Regions from separate parts of the Pseudoalteromonas sp. NZS11 genome, predicted to be linked through region 2. Evidence: predicted binding sites of a transcription regulator. Region 2 holds the regulator's gene; the other holds the start of a gene.
The links. The regulator FliA, encoded in region 2, starts transcription of late flagellar genes. The targets are predictions, from matches to a motif close to CTAAAGNTNNNNNNNNNNNNGCCGATA.
Positions count from the first base shown of each region.

Region 1 (5,761 bases), on a different contig from region 2:
TAAAGAAAACACTCAATGGCGTTATTTAGATGGCACTATATATCCTGTTGAAGATATTAAAGTGGGCAGAAATGATGACTGCCCATGTGGTAGCAATAAAAAGTACAAAAAATGTCATAGCGTGTAATAAATAATCTTATTTAATATTTATCACCTACAAGGTGTTTTTAAGTGGCAAAGTGATTTATTAGCTAGCTAAACTTAAAAACACACTTGGTTACGACCTTGCATTTTGGACTCATACATTTTTTCATCTGCGATCTGCAAGGTGTTTTTGTTATTTACATACGGTTGTAGGGTTGCACCGCCAATACTAATAGTAACAAAGTCATATTCTGAATATCTGTGTAATATTCCTAAATCGACCACATTTTGTTTAATTTTATCAGCAACACAAATTGCACCTTCAGTGCTTGTATGCGGTAGAACAACTACAAACTCTTCGCCGCCGTAACGCGCAACAAAATCGGTTGGCCTTTGCAAACTATTAGTAATAGTTTGTGCAACAAGGTTTAAAACCGTATCGCCTTGCACATGACCATAAAGATCGTTGTATTGCTTAAAGTAGTCTATATCGATGAGTAATAGTGCATAGTCGACTTTTTCTCGTAAGGCGCTTCGTTCCATTTTAGAAAAATGCGCATCAAAATAACGACGATTGAATACCTTTGTTAAATCATCTAGAAATACTTTTTGATTGAGTAAGTCATGTTGAAGTTTCATCGTAATATGGGCGCGCACTCTTCTATATAAAGTTTCCGAGTTAGTTGGTTTCTTTATAAAATCTACAGCTCCGGCTTCCCAGCACTCTTCTTCTTGATTTTCAGATGAGGTTACAAAAATAACGGGGATATCTTGTGTTTCAGATATATTTTTTAATTTTAGACATGTTTCAATACCACTCATTCCTTCCATATTAATATCGAGTAGTATTATATCTGGCGGATTATGTTTACAAATTTCAATCGCATCCTCACCACAGCTCGTTGTTGTTACACTAAAATGCTCTGATAATATTTTTTTTAATACAATTAAGCTTAATAGCTGATCGTCAACGACAAGTACCTTAGAGCTCTTTAAGCTTAATTTCAATTGGTGGTCAGAGTAATTTATAGGCATGGTACAACTGTTTTGTTTTTTTAATTAAACACACCCTATATCACTATATTTTGTTATGCAAATGTTAATAAATTAAAATTCTACTTATTAGTTACTAATAAAAATGATTTATGGTGAATCTTTAATGCATAAAAACAAAAAATGAGCCACTTGGGCTCATTTTAAAACTTCGAACACTTAATTAAATTAAGTGTTATTCGTCATCATCTAAATCTAACTGTTGACGTTGAGCAGGTCGAGCTAAAATCTCTACATAGAAAGAGGTCAAACCTTGCTTTTCAATTTCGCCAATTTGGTTACTTAATTCAGCAACATGCACAACTTGCGCATCTTCAGCTGTGTTACCAAACTTACAGTCAAATGCCCAATAGTCAGCATCTTCAGGTAGCGTTTTATTACGCTCTCTTTTCAAATATTTTTTCACTTCGTGCTTTGCAGCATCAACCATACGAGGGTATTTGATTTTCTCGTGATTTAGCGTGAATGTTTTCTTCATTACGTTCCTAATTACCTTGGTTTAATGATAATGGCATTTCATGTCATACCATTTGACGCCATTATAGCAATTGCATTTAATTTTTGGATGCTTTTTTTTCATTAAATCAATTATTAGCAAATATATAAAGCAGACCCGTTATAAAGCATATATTAACTGGTGATTATTACAATCATATATCACACCGCAATGAGCTGAAGTGGTTGATGTATTGCATCATTATTAAGGCTGTCGTAAAAAGCAGCTGCATCTATAGGGGGATTGGCTAGTTGGGTTTGTTCGCTTTTAATTCTTCTTCTGACGGCAAGCTCACAGTTATCTATTATATTAAGTGGAATATGCTTATCATCATTTCTAATCGCAAGTGGTTCAGGGCTTAAGCATTGTCTTAACTTAATACTTGTCATACCACAGCGCGCTCCTTCTTGAGATATTAATGATGCATTAAATTGTCCAACCAACATATTATATTCATCAGGAGCTAAAAGTTGCTTTGGACCTGCGCCAAATTGCTTTCTTAACGCCTCTTCTTCTATAACTAAATTATCTATTTCAGTTTTTGGTAAATGAAATTGACTAAAGTCGAGTGCGTCATGTGACAGCATCGCTAATAATAGTGCAAATTCGCCACGGCGATTTTCATGCACACTATTATTGAGTCTACTGTTTAACTGACTCTCTGTGATTAACAAATCATCTATTTGCATAGTCTTTAGCCGATTGTGGTAACTGATAGATATTTATCGGCTTTATTTCAATTTTCTTTAGCTTTTTTCTTTACTTAAATACGCAATTTGCTATTATCAGCGCCGTTGCATTGGAGGGGTTCCCGAGCGGCCAAAGGGATCAGACTGTAAATCTGACGGCTCAGCCTTCGCTGGTTCGAATCCAGCTCCCTCCACCACTTTTCTTACCGCTAAGTTAAGTGGGGCCAAATGCAATAAAATTAGTGTGGAGGGGTTCCCGAGCGGCCAAAGGGATCAGACTGTAAATCTGACGGCTCAGCCTTCGCTGGTTCGAATCCAGCTCCCTCCACCACTTCTCTACTATTCCTATATTCCTATATTCCTATATTCCTATATTCCTATATTCCTATATTCCTATATTCCTATATTCCTATATTCCTATATTCCTATATTCCTATATTCCTATATTCAGTAACATCAAAACACCCACTGTAAACTCATACCATTTTGTTTTAACCAATTAGATGATGTTTTGTAATCGGGGAAAAACGCCTCTACTCGCTGCCAAAAAGCTTTGCTATGATTTAAATACTTTAAGTGGGCAAGCTCATGAACAATCACATAATCTATAGCGTGGTAAGGAGCACCTATAAGATGTAAATTAAAAGTGAGTTCTCGCTTGCTATTACAACTCCCCCACTTTCGTTTATAAACACCTATTTTTAAATCATTTGGCAACTCTTCACCCATTTGAGTACAGAAATACGCTAAACGCATCTCTATGTATGCAATAAGCTGCTCTTTTAAATAAGTCTCTAATAGCTGTCGATACTTTTGATAAGTGTTTTTAACTCGAGGAGATATTGTAATAAGTAAGTGGTCATCATACGGGGTTACTTTGGAATCTTGGCCTGAGTCCAGTTTCAAATAAATAGTTTCTGAAAAAACACTGATTTTTTTAGATTCAAAGGGGTACTGCTTAGTGTCATCAATTGACGATTGTTTTTTTAATTGTTCTGCAACCCACTCTTGTTTGTCAAATAACCAAGTATCAATGTGTTTTTTTGCGACAAAATGTGGCGCATACACAGTTACCTTTTGACTATGCACTTTTATTGCGACTGTTTTGCGTCTAGTACTCTTTTTTAGTTGATATTCAAACACGACTTAAACTCTAAATATAGCATCCGTTTATATAATCCATATTACCATCAATTTTAAACTCTTAGGCATACAGTCGCACCTAACTCCTAATCCACTTTATTATAATAAGCTATAGATTGATCCGTCTGTTTTATTTGAATTGAAAGTTAAAATATTTTATTTACTTCAATAACAAAAAATAAATAAACTTGGTTAAAATTCGTCACTTTATAGCGCGATTAGAAATAACGGTTCATTTATTAGTAAATTAGATTAAACTTGTAAAATAAAGATTATATTTCGAGCCGTTATGCTATCAGCTTTCTTCATTACAGACCAAGATCCAAGCCTAATACTTAATGGGGTTTACGACCCTCTTCTAGTCTCAATGTCTGTATTAATAGCCATTTTTGCTGCTTTTTTTACTACTAAGCTCATTGATTTAGCAAAAGAGACTAAATTCCCTCGTTATCAACGTTTAGCAAATATAACCGCAGCAACTGTATTTTCTTCTGGTATTTGGAGTATGCACTTTATAGGTATGTTAGCTTTTTCGCTATGTACTAATATAAGCTACGATCCAACAATCACACTACTCTCTTTTCTTCCTGCTTTATTAGCATGTCAGTATGCGGTATCAATACTTGTAAATAGTGATGGAAACTTTAGAGTGCTCAGCATTTGCTCGATCTTACTAGGGGCTGGTATTGGTACAATGCATTACAGCGGTATGGCTGCAATGGAGCTTTCCCCAATGTTGCGCTATGACCCACTGACCTTTGGTCTTTCAATTTTAGTTGCCGTCGCTCTTTCGTTTATAGCGTTATATAGCCGCTTTAATCTTGAAAAATTTTTTCCAAAACTATCATACCTACAAAATAGAGCCATCAGCGCTATAATATTAGGCTTTGCTGTTGCTGCTATGCATTATATGGGCATGGCATCTACACGCTTTGTTGCAACATCTCCTCTTTTATATGACGACGCAAATGCTTCTGCTGGGCTCACTTTTGTAGCCATCGCGGTTGCAACTGCAACGATTGCCATTACAAGCGTAGTAGCGGTACTTAATGGCATGGTCAGATATAAAATGTTACTTGAAGAAAAGTCAGCCGACGAGTCTCGCTTAAACGCAATTTTAGGCACAGCCATTGATGGAATCGTGACAATAGATCACACCGGCATTATTTTGAGCTTTAATGAGTCAGCTAGCAAAATTTTTGGTTGGCATGAAAATGAAGTACAAAATCATAATATTAAAATGCTAATGGATGATGCTATCGCGATGCATCACGACAGCTATCTTTTACATGCTAAAAATGTTGATTTAGGTAAAGTAATTGGTGTTAACCGTGAAATTTTTGCTAAACACAAAAACGGCCACTTATTTCCAATTCGATTAGGCGTCGGTGAAGTTAATCAGCCAGGGCAAAATCCTCTATACGTAGGCTTCATAACAGACTTATCAGAGCAACGAGCTTTACAAAAAAGCCTTGAAGAAAAAGAGCAAAAGTATCGCTCTTTAATGGATAACATGCCAGGTGTGGCTTTTAGGTGTAAATTTGATGATAACTGGACCATGCTTTTTATCAGCCCGAGCATCAACGAGTTAACGGGTTATAACCCTAATGAATTTACTGAACATTGCATTGAATTTAACGATCTAGTTTTAAAATCAGACCAGCAACCTATTGTAGACGCCGTCACAAAAGCCGTAGAAGAAAAACGTCAGTATTCAATCGAATACAGAATTCGCCACAGAAGCGGTAAAATCTTATGGCTTTTAGATAAAGGCAGCATCGACTTTGATACCCAAGGCCAAGCAAAGTGGATTGATGGTGTTTTAGTTGATATTACAGAACGCAAAGAATATGAAGAAAAACTAGAGCAAGCTAAATTTAAAGCTGAAGAAGCTGCTTATGCAAAGCAATCTTTTATGGCTAATATGAGCCATGAAATACGTACACCTATGAATTCTATAATAGGTTTTAGTGACTTGTTAATGGACACCCCACTTGATCAAGAACAACAAAAACATTTAGTGACCGTAAATAATGCAGCGCGTTCATTACTTAGATTATTAAATGAAATTCTCGATTCCGCAAAACTAGAGCGCGGTAAGCTCACTATTGAGCCAATACACTTTAGTTTAAAGCCAGTAATAGACAGTATTATTTCTACTTTTTGGTTAGAAGCTAAAAAGAAAGATTTAGAACTTAAACTTCATATTAAAGAATCAGTAAGTGCTACTTATTACGGTGACCCAGATCGACTCAGGCAAGTACTTACTAATTTAATTGGTAATGCTATTAAGTTT
Region 1 covers NZ_JADYWP010000003.1:83,846-89,606, reverse strand. The annotation lists gene I6E82_RS07550 (YchJ family protein) at 1-127, shown strand, start outside; gene I6E82_RS07545 (GGDEF domain-containing response regulator) at 202-1,119, opposite strand; gene I6E82_RS07540 (DUF6172 family protein) at 1,313-1,615, opposite strand; gene I6E82_RS07535 (VC2046/SO_2500 family protein) at 1,795-2,322, opposite strand; tRNA gene I6E82_RS07530 (tRNA-Tyr) at 2,435-2,519, shown strand; tRNA gene I6E82_RS07525 (tRNA-Tyr) at 2,569-2,653, shown strand; gene I6E82_RS07520 (M48 family metallopeptidase) at 2,779-3,411, opposite strand; gene I6E82_RS07515 (MHYT domain-containing protein) at 3,755-5,761, shown strand, end outside.
Region 1: I6E82_RS07535 (VC2046/SO_2500 family protein) is a predicted target of FliA. The motif match lies at 2,357-2,383, and genes of this name have one in related genera.

Region 2 (5,761 bases):
TGCTTCAGGTATTTTGATCATCATGGGTTTAGTGCCTGGTATGCCGCATTTTGCTTTTTTAAGTTTAGGTGCGTTACTGGGTTATTTAGCTTACTACACACAGCAAACTAAGTTAAAAGCCGCTGCAGCAGAAGCCGAAGAAGCCGCCAGTGGCGGAAGCGCTGCAACAGGTATTACCAATAAACAAGAGCAAAAAGAACTTGGTTGGGATGATGTTCAGCAGGTTGACGTAATTGGCTTAGAAGTAGGTTACAGATTAATTCCATTGGTAGATCAATCTCAAGGTGGTGAGTTACTTAATCGTATTAAAGGTGTACGTAAAAAGCTTTCTCAAGAACTTGGCTTTTTAGTACCACCTGTTCATATTCGCGATAATTTAGAGCTTGACCCTAATGCTTACAGAATAACGCTAATGGGTGTTTCAACAGGTGAAAGCGAACTTAAACATGGCGACGAGCTAGCAATTAACCCAGGGCAAGTATTTGGCCCAATTAAAGGGGTTGAAACCAAAGATCCTGCGTTTGGCCTTGATGCAGTATGGATTAAGCCTGATCAAAAAGATGAAGCGCAATCACTAGGTTATACCGTTGTAGATTCAGCCACGGTAGTTGCCACTCATATTAGCCAGTTATTAACTAACAGTGCGGCGTTGCTACTAGGGCATGAAGAAGTTCAAAACCTGCTTGATATGCTTGCTAAAAGCCATCCTCGCTTAGTAGAAGGACTAGTACCTGATGTGTTGCCATTAACTGCAATTGTAAAAGTACTGCAAAATTTATTGAATGAAGGTGTAGCTATTCGCGATATGCGCTCAATTGTTCAAACCCTTGTTGAGTATGGTCCGCGTAGCCAAGACCCTGATGTATTAACGGCTGCAGTGCGTATTTCTCTGCGTCGGTTAATTGTTCAAGATGCGGTTGGTATGTCATCAGAAATCCCTGTCATAACCTTGGCACCTGAGTTGGAACAGATGTTGCATCAGTCATTACAAAATGCAGGCGATGAAGGTGCCGGTATTGAGCCTGGACTTGCAGAGCGACTTCAAGTGTCATTGACACAAGCGCATCAAAATCAAGAAATGGCCGGTGAACCTTCTATATTGCTAACGTCAGGAATGTTACGCACTGTGTTATCTCGTTTTGTTAAGTACACCATTCCAGGATTGAGAGTGATGTCTTATCAAGAGGTACCAGACGAAAGACAGATCAAGATTGTTAGCTCTGTAGGCCAACAATAAGATTTTAACAGGGGTTGAATCATGAAAATTAAACGTTTTTTTGCTAAAGATATGCGCACAGCACTTAAAGAAGTTAAAGATGAGTTAGGTGTTGATGCGGTTATTATGTCAAATAAGAAGCTGGCTAACGGTGTAGAAATTGTAGCGGCAGTTGATTATGACAAAGCAGCCCCTAAAGTAGCAGCGCAACCACAACGTACTGCAGAGCCGCGTGCTCAAGCACCACAGCAAAGTATGCATAATTTTGTAAAACCAGAGCCTCAGCGTGCCAAACCAGAGCCGCAGGCAAAAGTGGCTGACAGCCTACAGGCTTTGTTAGAGCGCCAATCACCGCGTCCTCGCTCCCCTGAACTTGCATCAATGTTTTCACAATCAGGTATTGATACTACCGATAACTATCAAGAACCAGTTATGGAACAGCGTACTAAAAATATGTTTGCTCCTGAAAATGCAGCGCCAGTTCGTCCACAAACTCAAGCGGATAGCTTAGGTTTTGATGATTTAGACAGCGACTTTGATGATTTAGATAGTCCAGTAACGGCTCGCCAACAAACACCCAATAATGAAAGCGAAGAAATGACAACAATGCGTGAAGAAATGAACGCAATTCGTCAATTACTTGAGCATCAAGTATCAGGCTTAATGCAGCAAGATATGGCGCGTCGCGATCCAACACGCGCTTGCATGGTTGACCGCTTAGTCGGTATGGGTATTGATAAAGAAGTCGCGCAACAAATGGCATGTTTTGTACCTGATGATGTATCTCGTAAGCAAGGCTGGAAAGCGTTGTTAACGATGGTCGAAGATCAAATGCAAACAACCAATAATGAAATACTTCGCCAAGGTGGTGTATATGCGTTAGTGGGTCCAACAGGTGTTGGTAAAACAACAACAGTTGCTAAGCTTGCAGCGTTAGGCGCACAAAAATATGGCGCTGATAAAGTGGCCTTAATAACCACTGATACATACAGAATTGGTGCTTATGAACAGCTTGCTACTTACGGCCGTATTATTGGTTGTGGTGTAAAGCAAGTTAAAGATGCTAATGAATTAGCTGAAGTTTTATATCATTTACGAAATAAACGTCTAGTATTAATTGATACAGCAGGTATGAGTCAGCGAGATTTACGTTTAACTGAGCAGTTAAACACGTTAATGCGTAACCAACGTGTGGATATTCGCAGTTACTTAGTACTAAGCGCGACGGCACAAATTAATGTATTACAAGAAACAGTACGTCACTTTAAAAAAGTACAGTTAAGTGGTTGTATTTTCACTAAGTTAGATGAATCATTAAGTTTGGGTGAGATAATTAGTATTGCGATTCAAAATCGCCTTCCAATAGGGTATCTTACTAACGGTCAACGAGTGCCAGAAGATATTCGTGTTGCAAATGCTGAAAAACTAGTGAAAAAGGCTGAGCAGTTATATTTAAAAAGAACAAAAGCACAACATTCAAGGCACCAAGCAGTGGCGCCAAGTACAGTAGGGATGTATGATTAACACAGTATTAGATCAAGCAAGCGGCCTGCGCAAAATGAGTCAAAACAATAACAACGGCGTAAAAGTTATCGCTGTAACCGGTGGTAAAGGTGGGGTGGGGAAAACAAATGTTTCTCTAAATACTGCTATTGCACTAGGGCAACAAGGTAATAGAGTATTAGTGCTGGATGCTGACTTAGGTTTAGCAAACTGTGATGTGATGCTTGGTTTACGTGTAGAGCGCAATTTATCACACGTTTTGTCAGGTGAATGTGAGCTTGACGAGATTTTAGTTGAAGGGCCTGCTGGTATTAAAATTGTACCCGCTACATCGGGCTCGCAAAGTATGGTTGAATTATCGCCATCTGAGCATGCCGGGCTAATTCGTGCATTTAGCGAATTGAATACCGAATTTGATATTTTAATTGTAGATACAGCCGCTGGTATTTCAGACATGGTGCTAAGCTTCTCACGAGCAGCACAAGATGTAATGGTTGTAGTGTGCGATGAACCAACATCAATAACCGATGCTTACGCACTTATTAAAGTATTAAGCCGCGAGCACGGTGTTTATAAGTTCAAAATTGTTGCCAATATGGTCCGCAGTATGCGTGAAGGCACTGAATTGTTTGCAAAACTATCTAAAGTTACCGATCGCTTTTTAGATGTTTCAATGGAGCTAGTAGCAACGGTTCCTTATGACGAAAATATGCGCAAAGCAACACGTCGCCAAAAGGTGATTGTTGAGCTCTTTCCAAGTTCGCCAGCCGCTCTCGCGTTCAAAGCGCTGGCGACAAAAGCAGTTAAATGGCCAATACCAAATCAACCATCTGGGCATTTAGAGTTTTTCATTGAGAAACTAGTAAACGGCTAATTATGACAACATTGGTGAATAGAGCTATGGGATATCAATCAACACAAAACTTAAATGTGATTGTTGAGAAACATGCATCACTTGTTAAAAAAGTGGCATGTCATCTAATTGCTCGATTACCACCTAGCGTTCAGCTTGATGATTTAATTCAATCAGGAATGATAGGTTTAATAGAAGCTTCAAAAAACTTTGATGCAACAAAAGGCGCAAGCTTTGAAACCTTCGCCGGTATTCGTATTCGCGGGGCTATGCTTGATGAAATGCGCCGTGGTGATTGGGCTCCTCGTTCAGTACACCGTAAAAGCCGACAAGTTGCAGAGGCAATTACTGGGCTCGAAAGCAGTCTGAATCGCGAACCAACAGATACAGAAGTTGCTGAAAAACTTGAAATTTCACTCAATGAGTACCATCATATTTTAAATGATGTTAATACCAGTAAAGTATTAGGCATAGAAGACCTTGGTGTAGATGAGGATGTTATTACTCCCGTAGGCCAAGATTTAGCGCTAGACAAACCTTTTAATAATGTTAAAAATGATCGGTTTAATGAGTCTTTGCTAAATGCAATAAAGTCATTACCAGAGCGTGATGCAATGGTACTTTCTTTATACTATAACGATGAAATGAATTTAAAAGAAATAGGACATATACTCGATGTAAGCGAATCGCGTGTAAGTCAGATACATGGTCAGGCGATGATTAAGCTTAAAGCTAAAATCAATGACTGGATAAACTAGTAGTAAGTAAACTAAGGTTAATACCTCACTGGGGGATGTTTTGGATAAAAACATGAAAATTCTTGTAGTTGATGATTTTTCAACGATGAGACGAATTATAAAAAACCTATTACGTGACTTAGGTTTCACTAACGTTCAAGAAGCTGATGACGGGTCTACAGCTTTGCCTATGTTACAAAATCAAGTGTTTGATTTTGTGGTTACAGATTGGAATATGCCGGGAATGCAAGGTATTGACCTTTTAAGAGCAATTCGTGCAGATGATAAGTTAAAACATATCCCTGTATTGATGGTAACGGCAGAAGCTAAAAAAGAACAAATAATAGCTGCAGCGCAAGCTGGCGTTAATGGTTATATTGTTAAGCCATTTACGGCTGGAACATTAAAAACTAAATTAGAAAAAGTATTTGAACGCTTAGGCTAATGATGGGGGAGAGGCTTATGTCAGCACCAGCTGCGCCTCAAATAACGTTAGAACAAGCTCGTCAACTCGTCATTTATTTAGAAAACGATGAGCAAGATAAAGCTAATCAGTTGATTTTAGAGACAGCTTCGCAAGAGCAGTCTAAATTATTTGCTGAAGTTGGGAAGTTGACTCGTCAACTGCACGAAGCACTTAAAAGCTTTGAGCTTGATACTCGCTTAACTAACATAACGACAGATGCGATTCCAGATGCTAAAAAGCGGCTTAATTATGTTATAGAAATGACAGAAAATGCGGCTAATAAAACAATGGATGCTGTTGAGGCTAGTTTACCTATAGCTCAGCAACTTGCAGATGAAATATCTCATATCAAACCGACATGGGATCGTTTAATGAGCCGGGAGATTGAGCTTGGTGAGTTTAAACAACTTTGCCATAGTATCGATAAGTTTATGAATAACTCTCATCATAAAACGGATGAGCTTCAAAGCTTAATGACAAATGTACTAATGGCTCAAGACTATCAAGACTTAACAGGTCAAGTTATTCGCCGTGTTATAGAACTTGTTAGAGAAGTAGAAGAAAGCTTACTTCATCTTTTAACAGCGTTTGCTGAACAAGATGACAGTGACAACACAGCGAATAAAGTAGAACAACAAAAAATAAAAGAACCAGTTGCCACACAAACTTTAGCAGGTCCTGAAGGCCCTATTATTGATAAAGAATCGCGTAATGATGTTGTATCTGATCAAGATGAAGTCGATGATCTTTTATCAAGTTTGGGCTTCTAAGAGGAGAGTAACTGCATGTTTGAAGTCGATGAAGATATTTTACAAGACTTTCTTGTAGAGGCAGGAGAAATCCTAGAGCTTTTATCTGAACAGTTAGTTGAACTGGAAAATAATCCAGAAGATACAGAGTTACTAAATGCCATATTTAGAGGCTTTCACACTGTAAAAGGTGGTGCAGGCTTTTTAGCTATGACAGAACTTGTTGATGCTTGCCAC
Region 2 covers NZ_JADYWP010000001.1:667,500-673,260, forward strand. The annotation lists gene flhA (flagellar biosynthesis protein FlhA) at 1-1,237, shown strand, start outside; gene flhF (flagellar biosynthesis protein FlhF) at 1,259-2,740, shown strand; gene I6E82_RS02925 (MinD/ParA family ATP-binding protein) at 2,733-3,593, shown strand; gene I6E82_RS02930 (RNA polymerase sigma factor FliA) at 3,620-4,330, shown strand; gene cheY (chemotaxis response regulator CheY) at 4,371-4,754, shown strand; gene I6E82_RS02940 (protein phosphatase CheZ) at 4,772-5,545, shown strand; gene I6E82_RS02945 (chemotaxis protein CheA) at 5,561-5,761, shown strand, end outside.